Regions from separate parts of the Pseudomonas abyssi genome, predicted to be linked through region 1. Evidence: predicted binding sites of a transcription regulator. Region 1 holds the regulator's gene; each other region holds the start of a gene.
The links. Region 1 encodes FliA, which starts transcription of late flagellar genes. Its sites were predicted from a motif close to CTAAAGTTTNNNNNNNNNNNGCCGNTAA; they were not measured.
Positions count from the first base shown of each region.

Region 1 (3,091 bases):
CCGGCGGCAAAGGCGGCATCGGCAAGACCAACGTGTCGGTCAACCTCAGTCTGGCGTTGGCCGACATGGGGCGGCGCGTCGTGCTGTTGGACGCTGACCTTGGCCTGGCCAACGTCGACGTCCTGCTCGGTCTCAAACCCAAGGCGACGCTGGCCGATGTGCTCGAAGGCAAATGTGACCTGCGCGATGTCATGGTCACCGGCCCCGGCGGCATTCGCATCGTGCCCGCCGCCTCCGGTGCCGCCAACATGGTCAGCCTCAGCCCGCAACAGCACGCAGGTCTGATTCAGGCGTTCAGTGAAATTGGCGACAACATCGATGTGCTGGTCGTGGACACCGCCGCCGGTATTGGCGACTCTGTGGTCAGTTTTGTCCGCGCCGCGCAGGAAGCGCTGATTGTCGTCTGCGATGAGCCGACCTCCATTACCGACGCCTACGCGCTGATCAAGCTGCTCAACCGCGATCACGGCATGACCCGTTTCCGTGTATTGGCCAATATGGTGGGCACGCCGCAGGAAGGGCGTATGGTGTTTGCTAAACTCACCAAGGTAACTGACCGTTTTCTGGATGTGGCCCTGCAGTATGTTGGCGCGGTTCCCTTTGATGAGGCTGTGCGCAAGTCGGTGCAGAAGCAGCGCGCAGTGTTCGAGGCGTTTCCGCGCAGCAAGGCGTCGCTGGCGATTCGGGCCATTGCCCAGAAGGTGGATGCCTGGCCGTTGCCAGCCAACCCCCGCGGTCACCTGGAGTTCTTTGTCGAGCGCCTGGTGCAGCCGACAGGAACCGGTCTATGACAGCACAGGCTGGCAGATTGAACATGTATACACGCGCACAAGGCTCGGCTGAGCAGCAGGATCGCCTGGTCGAGCAGTATGCCCCGCTGGTCAAACGTATCGCCTACCACCTGCTTGGACGTCTGCCTTCCAGCGTCCAGGTCGAAGATCTTATGCAAGCCGGCATGATTGGCTTGCTTGAAGCCTCCCGCAAATTCGATTTTGGCAAGGGCGCCAGCTTTGAAACCTACGCCGGCATCCGCATTCGTGGCGCCATGCTTGATGAGGTTCGCAAGGGCGACTGGGCCCCGCGCTCGGTGCACCGTAATACGCGCATGGTCAGTGACGCGATGCGCGCGGTCGAGGCGCGATTGGGACGTGACGCTAAAGATCACGAGGTTGCAGCCGAACTGGATATGAGCCTGGAGGAGTATTACGCGATTCTGAGCGATACCGCCGGCAGCAAGCTGTTCAGTTTCGACGACCTGCTGGAGGCCGGGGCACCGGCTGATGTGCAAGGGGGAGAGGAGCCCTTGAGCGGTCTGCAGGACGAGCGGTTTCGCGCGGCGCTGGTAGAGGCGATCGATGGTCTGCCGGAGCGCGAACGACTGCTGCTGTCGCTGTATTATGATGAGGAGCTGAACCTCAAGGAGATCGGTGCGGTCCTGGGCGTCAGCGAGTCGCGGGTCAGTCAGCTGCATAGCCAGTGCGCCGCTCGGCTGCGGGCAAAGCTGACAAACTGGCGAAATGATTGATTTTGTCGCCAACATCCGGACAATGCTCGGATTGCCTGGCTGGCAGATGGCCGTCAGGGCGCGGTAACCGGCGTTGAACAGGGCGCATCTGAACAGGCCATTGAGATCAGTGGCCTGCTCAGAGCTTCTTCTACGGCTTGTGTGGCCATTGGCAATGGGTTTTGGGAGTGCAGGCCTGCACTTATCCTGGTTTGTACGGAGGTCGACTTGGACAAGAATATGAAAATTCTCATCGTTGATGATTTTTCGACGATGAGGCGCATCATCAAGAACCTGTTGCGCGACCTCGGGTTTACCAACACCGCAGAGGCCGATGACGGCAACACGGCGCTGCCGATGCTGCAAAGCGGCAACTTCGACTTTCTGGTAACCGACTGGAACATGCCGGGCATGAGCGGCATTGATCTGCTGCGTGCCGTACGAGCAGACGATCGGCTCAAGCACCTGCCGGTACTCATGGTGACCGCCGAGGCCAAACGTGACCAGATCATCGAGGCGGCGCAGGCCGGCGTGAATGGCTACGTCGTCAAACCCTTCACTGCGCAGGCGCTGAAAGAAAAGATCGAGAAGATTTTCGAGCGGGTGCAACCCAAATAACAATCAGCCGGGGTACAGGTTATGGCTTTGAGCAAGGATCCCGGTCAGGCGACTGCCCAGGAATTCGAACATTCTCTCAAGGACAATGCGCACCAGCTGGTTGGTCACCTTGAAAATGGCGACTTCGCCGAGGCGCTGCTGGTGATTCACGCCATTAATCAGGCGCGCGATCGTGGTTTGTATCACGAGGTCGGTCAACTGACCCGCGCCCTGCATAACGCGATTGTCAACTTCCAGATAGACACCTCCCATGCCCTGGGCGGTGATGCTGAAACGTCCAAGATTTCCGACGCCTCTGATCGCCTGGATTATGTTGTTCAACTGACCGACAAGGCGGCCAACCGCACCATGGATCTGGTCGAGGTCAGTGCGCCCAAGGTGTCCGAGCTGGGCCAGCAGGCCAGCGCACTCAAGGCAGACTGGCAGCGCCTGCAACGGCGCGAAATGGCTGCTGATGAATTTCGTGATCTGTATCGTCGCGTGGGCGAGTTTCTGGATCGTACCGAAACCACCAGTTCCGAGGTGTCAGCGCACCTCAACGATATTCTGATCGCCCAGGATTACCAGGACCTGACAGGTCAGGTGATCAAGCGCGTGATCACGCTGGTGCACGACGTCGAAGAGAGCCTTGTCAGTCTGGTGCGCATGGCTGGACAGGTGGATCGCATCACCGGTATCAGTCACGCCGAGGCCGGCGAGACAAAAAAAACCTCATCCAAGGGTGAAGGTCCGCAGATTCATGCCGATAAAAGAGAAGACGTTGTTTCCGGTCAGGACGAAGTTGATGATCTCCTGTCCAGTCTGGGCTTCTGACTCCTGCCGAAGTCGCCGTGCCTTGCTCCGGCGTGGCCCGACTGACAGCTGGCAAATCAGGCACCTGCCGGACCGCAGCGCTCAATAACAACGGTGCGCGCAGCAGGCAAGCCTGGGTGGCGCCAAGCCGTTTACCGATAACACGCCCGAGGGGAG
Region 1 covers NZ_LMAZ01000001.1:821,403-824,493, forward strand. The annotation lists gene fleN (flagellar synthesis regulator FleN) at 1-791, shown strand, start outside; gene ASB58_RS03860 (RNA polymerase sigma factor FliA) at 788-1,525, shown strand; gene ASB58_RS03865 (chemotaxis response regulator CheY) at 1,745-2,122, shown strand; gene ASB58_RS03870 (protein phosphatase CheZ) at 2,144-2,935, shown strand.

Region 2 (3,091 bases), on a different contig from region 1:
GTCAGCAGCACGCTGACCACACCCAGCGCGGCGATAAAGTTGAATTTGCGGTACTGCACCAGTTCGAACACGCCCCAACCAATCGGCAGCGCCAGCGCCAGAATCAGCGCGTTGGCGGCACCGAGCTGAGCCTCACCACTGAGCTTCATCAGGATGATCGAGGGAATGATGATGCTGACCAGCAGGTCGATCAGCGGACGCGGCTTGTGTTGCGCGGGGGCGGGATTGGCATCGGACATGGCAGGGAAAACAGTCTCCGGCGGAGGGAAAGGGCCATCATACACAGGCTGGCGCCCCGCTCCCAGCGGAGCACCAGCAGAGATCCGGCCCGGCTCGTCAGGCCAGCATGGTGCTGACCAGATAGGCGGTATAACCGACGTAGGTCGCCAGCAGCAGCACCCCGTTAAAGCGGGACACCGTGCCCTGCTTGCCCATGCGGCCGATGCCCATGACCAGCAGCACCAGGGTCAGCACAAACATCACCACCCAGTCGCGATAGAGCACCACCGGCTCGACCGCCAGCGGGGCGATCCCGGCAGCGATACCGACCACGGCGAGGGTGTTGAACAGCCCCGAACCGATCACGTTACCCAGCGCCAGGTCATGTTCGTTACGACGAATGGCAGCGAGCGAGGACGCCAGCTCCGGCAAGGAGGTACCGATCGCAACAATGGTCAAACCGATGATCAGGTCGCTGACGCCCAGCCCCTCGGCAATGTAGACCGCCCCCCAGACCAGCAGGCGCGAGCTGGCGATCAGCAGCACCAGCCCCAGAATCAGCCAGAACAGCGCTTTGTTCAGCGGCATGGCATGGCTCGCCACTTCCTCTGCGTATTCGCCGGACAGGGCATCGTCCTTGCCGCGCATGCCCTGCACCACAGACCAGCCCATCAACAGGAAGAAGGCCCCTAGCAGCACCCAGGCATCGTTGCGCGACAGCGAGCCATCCAGCAGCTGATAACCCGCCAGCAGGGTGATACCAAGCAGAATCGGCAGCTCCTTGCGGATAACCTGTGAGTGCACCTGAATCGGGCTGATGACCGCCACCAGGCCGATGATCAACGCAATATTGGTGATGTTCGAGCCGTAGGCGTTACCCAGCGCCAGTCCGGGATTTCCCTGCCCGGCGGCCAGCGCCGAGACCACCATTTCCGGTGCCGAGGTACCAAAACCAATGATCAGCATACCGATCAGCAGCGGCGGCATGCCGGCATGGGTAGCGGTGGCAGAGGCGCCATCCACGAAGCGGTCTGCGCTCCAGACCAGCAGAGCCAGACCGGCAATTACGGCGGCAATAGCCAACAACATCTTCAGATTCCTGTGTCATTTGAAAAATAACGTCCATTATCAATGATAAGCGCCGGACGGTGACAAAAAGATTCAGAATTCTCGCCGCGCGCCGATACACTACGCGGCCGCAACGCTTAAGGCGTTTCGACCTGCTGGCACGCTATTGGTGCCAAACAATGCTCACTCTGCGATGAAGGACCATCCCCACCCTATTCAGGTGACTATATGGCCATCAACCGTTCCCTGCGTCAGCAAACCCTCGCACTCATGCTCGGCAGCCTGCTGCTGATGCTGCTGGTCTCTCTTGTGATTACTCTGACACTGGCCGGTAGCGTCAACAGCTATCAAAGCCTGCTCGAGCGCCCGCTGACCAGCGCCAGCCTGATCAACCGCGCCAATCTGGAATTCAAGACCCAGGTGCAGGAATGGAAGAACGTGCTGCTGCGCGGCGCCAACAACGCGGACCGCAGTAAGTACTGGAGCCAGTTCGAGGCCAGCGAAGCAGCGGTTCAGGCCACCCTGCAGGAGATTTCCGCGCTGGATATCGACAGCGCCCAGCAGGCCGAGGCGCGCCAGCTCATGCAAAAACATCAGGCCCTGGGCAGCGCATACCGCAACAGCCTGCGCGCCTTCGAGACCTCCGGCCTTGAGCCCACCGCCGGTGATCAGGCCGCCCGCGGCATTGATCGTGACTTCAGCGAACACCTGAGCGATCTGGCCCTGCGCCTTAATCAACAGGCCCAGCAGCAGAGCGTGCAAATCAATCAGGCGGCCAGCAGCGCGCTGTGGGTCGGGCTGGTGAGTCTTTGCGTCGCTGCGGTGCTGATTGGCGTGCTTAGCCAGTGGCTGGTCAACCGCCGCCTGGTCAACCCGATCACCCACCTGATCCGCCAGATCGAGCAGTTGAGTCTTGGCCGTCTTGGCCAGCCGATCAAAAGTCATCGCACCGACGAGCTGGGCACCCTGGCGCGCGCTGCCAACCAGCTGCGCGACTTTCTGGAAGATACCTTTGGCCAGCTCAAGCGCAGTACCGGCGAGCTGGATCGCGCCAGCGGTGAACTCAACACCATCGCCACCCGCATGGCCCAGGGCAGCCGCGATCAGTTCTCGCGCACCGACCAGGTGGCCACCGCGATGCAGGAAATGTCAGCCTCCGCCGTGCAGGTCGCGCAACATGCAGCCGAAGCCGCCCACGCCGCGGACGACGTCGACAGCAACGCCCAGCAGAGCGCTGCGGTGATGCAGCAGACCATCGCCGCCATGCAGGCGATGCTGCAGCAGATCAACCACACCACGGAGGTGATTCAGCGCCTGGAAGGCGACAGCAGCCGGATTGGCAAGGTACTGGATGTGATCCAGGGCATTGCCGAGCAGACCAACCTGCTGGCACTCAACGCCGCCATCGAAGCAGCCCGCGCCGGCGAAGCCGGGCGTGGCTTTGCGGTGGTTGCCGACGAGGTACGTACCCTGGCCCAGCGTACCGCCGAGTCCACCTCGGAGATCCAGCAGATCATCAATGACGTGCAGACCGGCGCCGGCGAAGCGGTCAAGGCCATCGCCAGCGGTCAGGCGCAGAGTGAAAACAGCATGCAGCAGGTCAATCAGGCGGGCGAGCGGCTGCAGCAGATCACCCTGGCCATCGAGGCGGTACGCGACATGAACCGGCAGATTTCCACTGCCGCTGACGAGCAGACCAGCGTAGCCGAAGACATCAGCCGCAATATCACCGAGATCACCGATATTGCCGCGGCCAACCAGAAGGAAGTCGACAGCACCTCCCGCGCCAGTCAGACCCTGCACG
Region 2 covers NZ_LMAZ01000004.1:234,587-237,677, reverse strand. The annotation lists gene ASB58_RS14005 (VC0807 family protein) at 1-239, opposite strand, end outside; gene ASB58_RS14000 (calcium/sodium antiporter) at 337-1,308, opposite strand; gene ASB58_RS13995 (methyl-accepting chemotaxis protein) at 1,516-3,091, shown strand, end outside.
Region 2: a site for FliA is predicted at 1,379-1,406, ahead of ASB58_RS13995 (methyl-accepting chemotaxis protein). Genes of this name have one in related genera too.

Region 3 (3,091 bases), 120 kb from region 1:
CGAGGTGGCGGTGCTGGATGCCGGCTGGCTGGATGCACTGATGAATCACGCGCTGCGCCCAGAGGTGGGGGCGGTAGGGCCGAGACTGGTGGACTCCGACGGCAAGATTACCCATGCGGGCCTGATCCTCGGCTTGCGCGGGCCGGCATCAAGCCCCTTCGTTGGTGAGGCAGCTGACGCGCCCGGTTACATGCAGCGTCTGCAGGTAGACCATAATCCCAGTGCCCTCGGCGATGCCTGCCTGTTGGTGCGCAAGTCTGTCTTCGTTGAGCTGGGTGGGCTGGATGCCGGTGCCCTGGATGGCCAGGCGGCGGTGATTGATTTTTGCCTGCGCCTGGCTGACGGGGGGCACCTGCTGGTCTGGACGCCGTCCGCAACGCTGCTGCATGCCTGCGAGCCAGGCGGTATGACGGTAGAGGTGGAAGATACGCTCTATCAGCGCTGGCTGCCGCGCCTGGCGCGCGATGCGGCCTACAACGCCAACTTCTCGCTGGTTCGCAAGGGCGGCTTTCAGCTGACCGATCCGCAGATTTCCTGGCGACCGCTGGATATATGGCGCCCCCAGCCGGTGGTGCTGGCGCATCCTGCTGATGTGTTCGGTTGCGGGCACTATCGCGTCATTCAGCCATTTAATGCGCTTAGTGAGGCAGGATTGGTGGACGGAGCACTCTCTCAGGGGTTGATGCATGCGGTCGATCTGGAGCGTTATTCGCCGGACGTGGTCATCCTGCAGCGCCAGATTGGCGATGAGCGGTTGGAAGCCATGCGCCGCATGAAGGCGTTTTCATCTGCATTCAAGGTCTATGAGCTGGATGACTACCTGCCCAACCTGCCGATGAAAAGCGCCCATCGTAGCAAGATGCCGAAGGATATTGTGCGCTCGCTCAAACGCGGTCTGTCGCTGGTGGACCGGTTTGTGGTGTCGACCGAGCCGTTGGCCGAAGCGCTCAACGGCTACCACCCGGACATCCGGGTCGTGCATAACCGGCTTGATCCGCGCTGGTGGGGGCAGCTGCCTGCCTCAGCCCGCGGGCAGTCACGCAAGCCCAGAGTCGGTTGGGCCGGGGGCTCCAGTCACACCGGGGATCTGGAGCTGATTCTGGATGTGGTCAAGGAGCTGGCTGCCGAGGTGGAGTGGGTATTTTTTGGCATGTGCCCCGACAGCCTGCGGCCTTACGTCCATGAGTTTCACCCGGGTGTGGCGATCAACCTGTATCCGCGCAAGCTGGCCGAGCTGAACCTGGATCTGGCGCTGGCGCCGGTCGAAGAAAACCTCTTCAACGAGTGCAAGAGTAATCTGCGCCTGCTGGAGTACGGAGCCTGCGGTTACCCGGTGATCTGTTCTGACGTGCGCTGCTATACCGGCGATCTGCCGGTGACGCGCGTGAAGAATCGCTACCGGGACTGGGTGGATGCCATTCGCATGCATTTGTCTGATGCCGACGCGTCGGCAGCGCAGGGCAAAGCGTTGCAACAGGCGGTGCGTGATCATTGGATGCTGGATGAGCAGGGCCTGGTTGCCTGGCAGCAAGGGTGGTTGCCCTGAGCCGCTCAGGGGCGACGAACGGTCACTAAAGGATTGTTGCCTGAGGTCGATAACTGAATCATGGCTGGCGGGGATGCCAGCGCTGCCATAGCTGATCGGACGAATTCACCAGAGAAAAAATGAATTTCCTCCTAAAGCTTTCGGACAAGGTGTCGATACAGTAATCGAATGCGAACTCAATGGGTGCCTGGGCAGGTCCGGCCCACGAGTCGCAAGCTCAGGCAAACATTTTCAGGTCCTTTGGAGGCAATACCATGGCCCTTACAGTCAACACAAACACAGCTTCTCTGAATGCCCAGCGCAACCTGAACGGTTCGTCCAACTCGCTGGCTACCTCCCTGGAGCGTCTGTCTTCAGGTTCTCAAATCAACAGCGCCAAGGATGACGCAGCCGGTCTGCAAATCGCCAACCGTCTGACCAGCCAGGTCAACGGCCTCGGCGTTGCTACCAAGAACGCCAACAACGGTATCTCCATCGCGCAGACCGCTGAAGGCGCCCTGCAGGAGTCCACCAACATCCTGCAGCGTATGCGTGACCTGGCTCTGCAAGCCGCTAACGGTTCCAACAGCGACACCGAGCGTGACGCGCTGAACTCCGAAGTGACTCAGCTGAAGAAAGAGCTTGATCGTATCGCCAACACCACTGCTTTCGGTGGCAAGAAACTGTTCGACGGCAGCTTCGGTACCGAAACCTTCCAGGTGGGTAGTGCTGCCAACGAAGCGATCAGCGTCAAGCTGGACGAAGTGAGCACTAAAGAACTGAAGAGCGACTCCATCAGCTCTGGTTCTATCGCGGCTCAAACTGCGGCCACTGCTTCCGGTGCTGTCGCGGTTACCTTCACCGTGGCTTCGGGTAGTGCTGACGGTACTGACCGCGTGTTCACTATCAGCGCTGAATACGCCTCTGGTGCGACTGCAGCCGAACAGACTCAACTGCTGGCCACCGTGATCAACGATGCCAACATGGGTGTGGGTGCCTTCGTACAGGATGACGGTACTATCTCGGTTGTCACCGACGCTGACGTGGGCACCGCCAAAGGTGAGCTGTCCTTCGCATTCGGTAGCGGTGCGACTGTGGACGCTGCAGAGACTGCTGCAGGCTCCGCCACTGACGTAGCACTGTCTGATGTCACCACTGACAACACCGTCAAGGATATCGACATCAGCGATGCCAAGTCGGCTCAGGAAGCGGTCTACATCATCGACGAAGCCATCGCTTCCATCGATTCCCAGCGTGCAGACCTCGGTGCGATTCAGAACCGCTTTGAGTCCACTATCGCCAACTTGCAGAACGTGTCTGAAAACGCCTCCGCCGCTCGCGGCCGGATCCAGGACACTGACTACGCGGCTGAAACTGCAAACCTGACCAAGAACCAGATCCTGCAACAGGCGGGTACTGCGATCCTGGCCCAGGCCAACCAGCTGCCCCAGGCCGTACTCAGCCTCTTGGGCTAAGACCGGAACAGGGGTAACATGCGGGGGAAGGGCTAGCCTTTCCCCCGCTTTGTCCGTTGCGAGGTAAGCACCATGGAAATGGGTGTAATCA
Region 3 covers NZ_LMAZ01000001.1:702,722-705,812, forward strand. The annotation lists gene ASB58_RS03280 (glycosyltransferase) at 1-1,546, shown strand, start outside; gene ASB58_RS03285 (flagellin) at 1,801-3,000, shown strand; gene ASB58_RS03290 (flagellar protein FlaG) at 3,073-3,091, shown strand, end outside.
Region 3: a site for FliA is predicted at 1,572-1,599, ahead of ASB58_RS03285 (flagellin). Genes of this name have one in related genera too.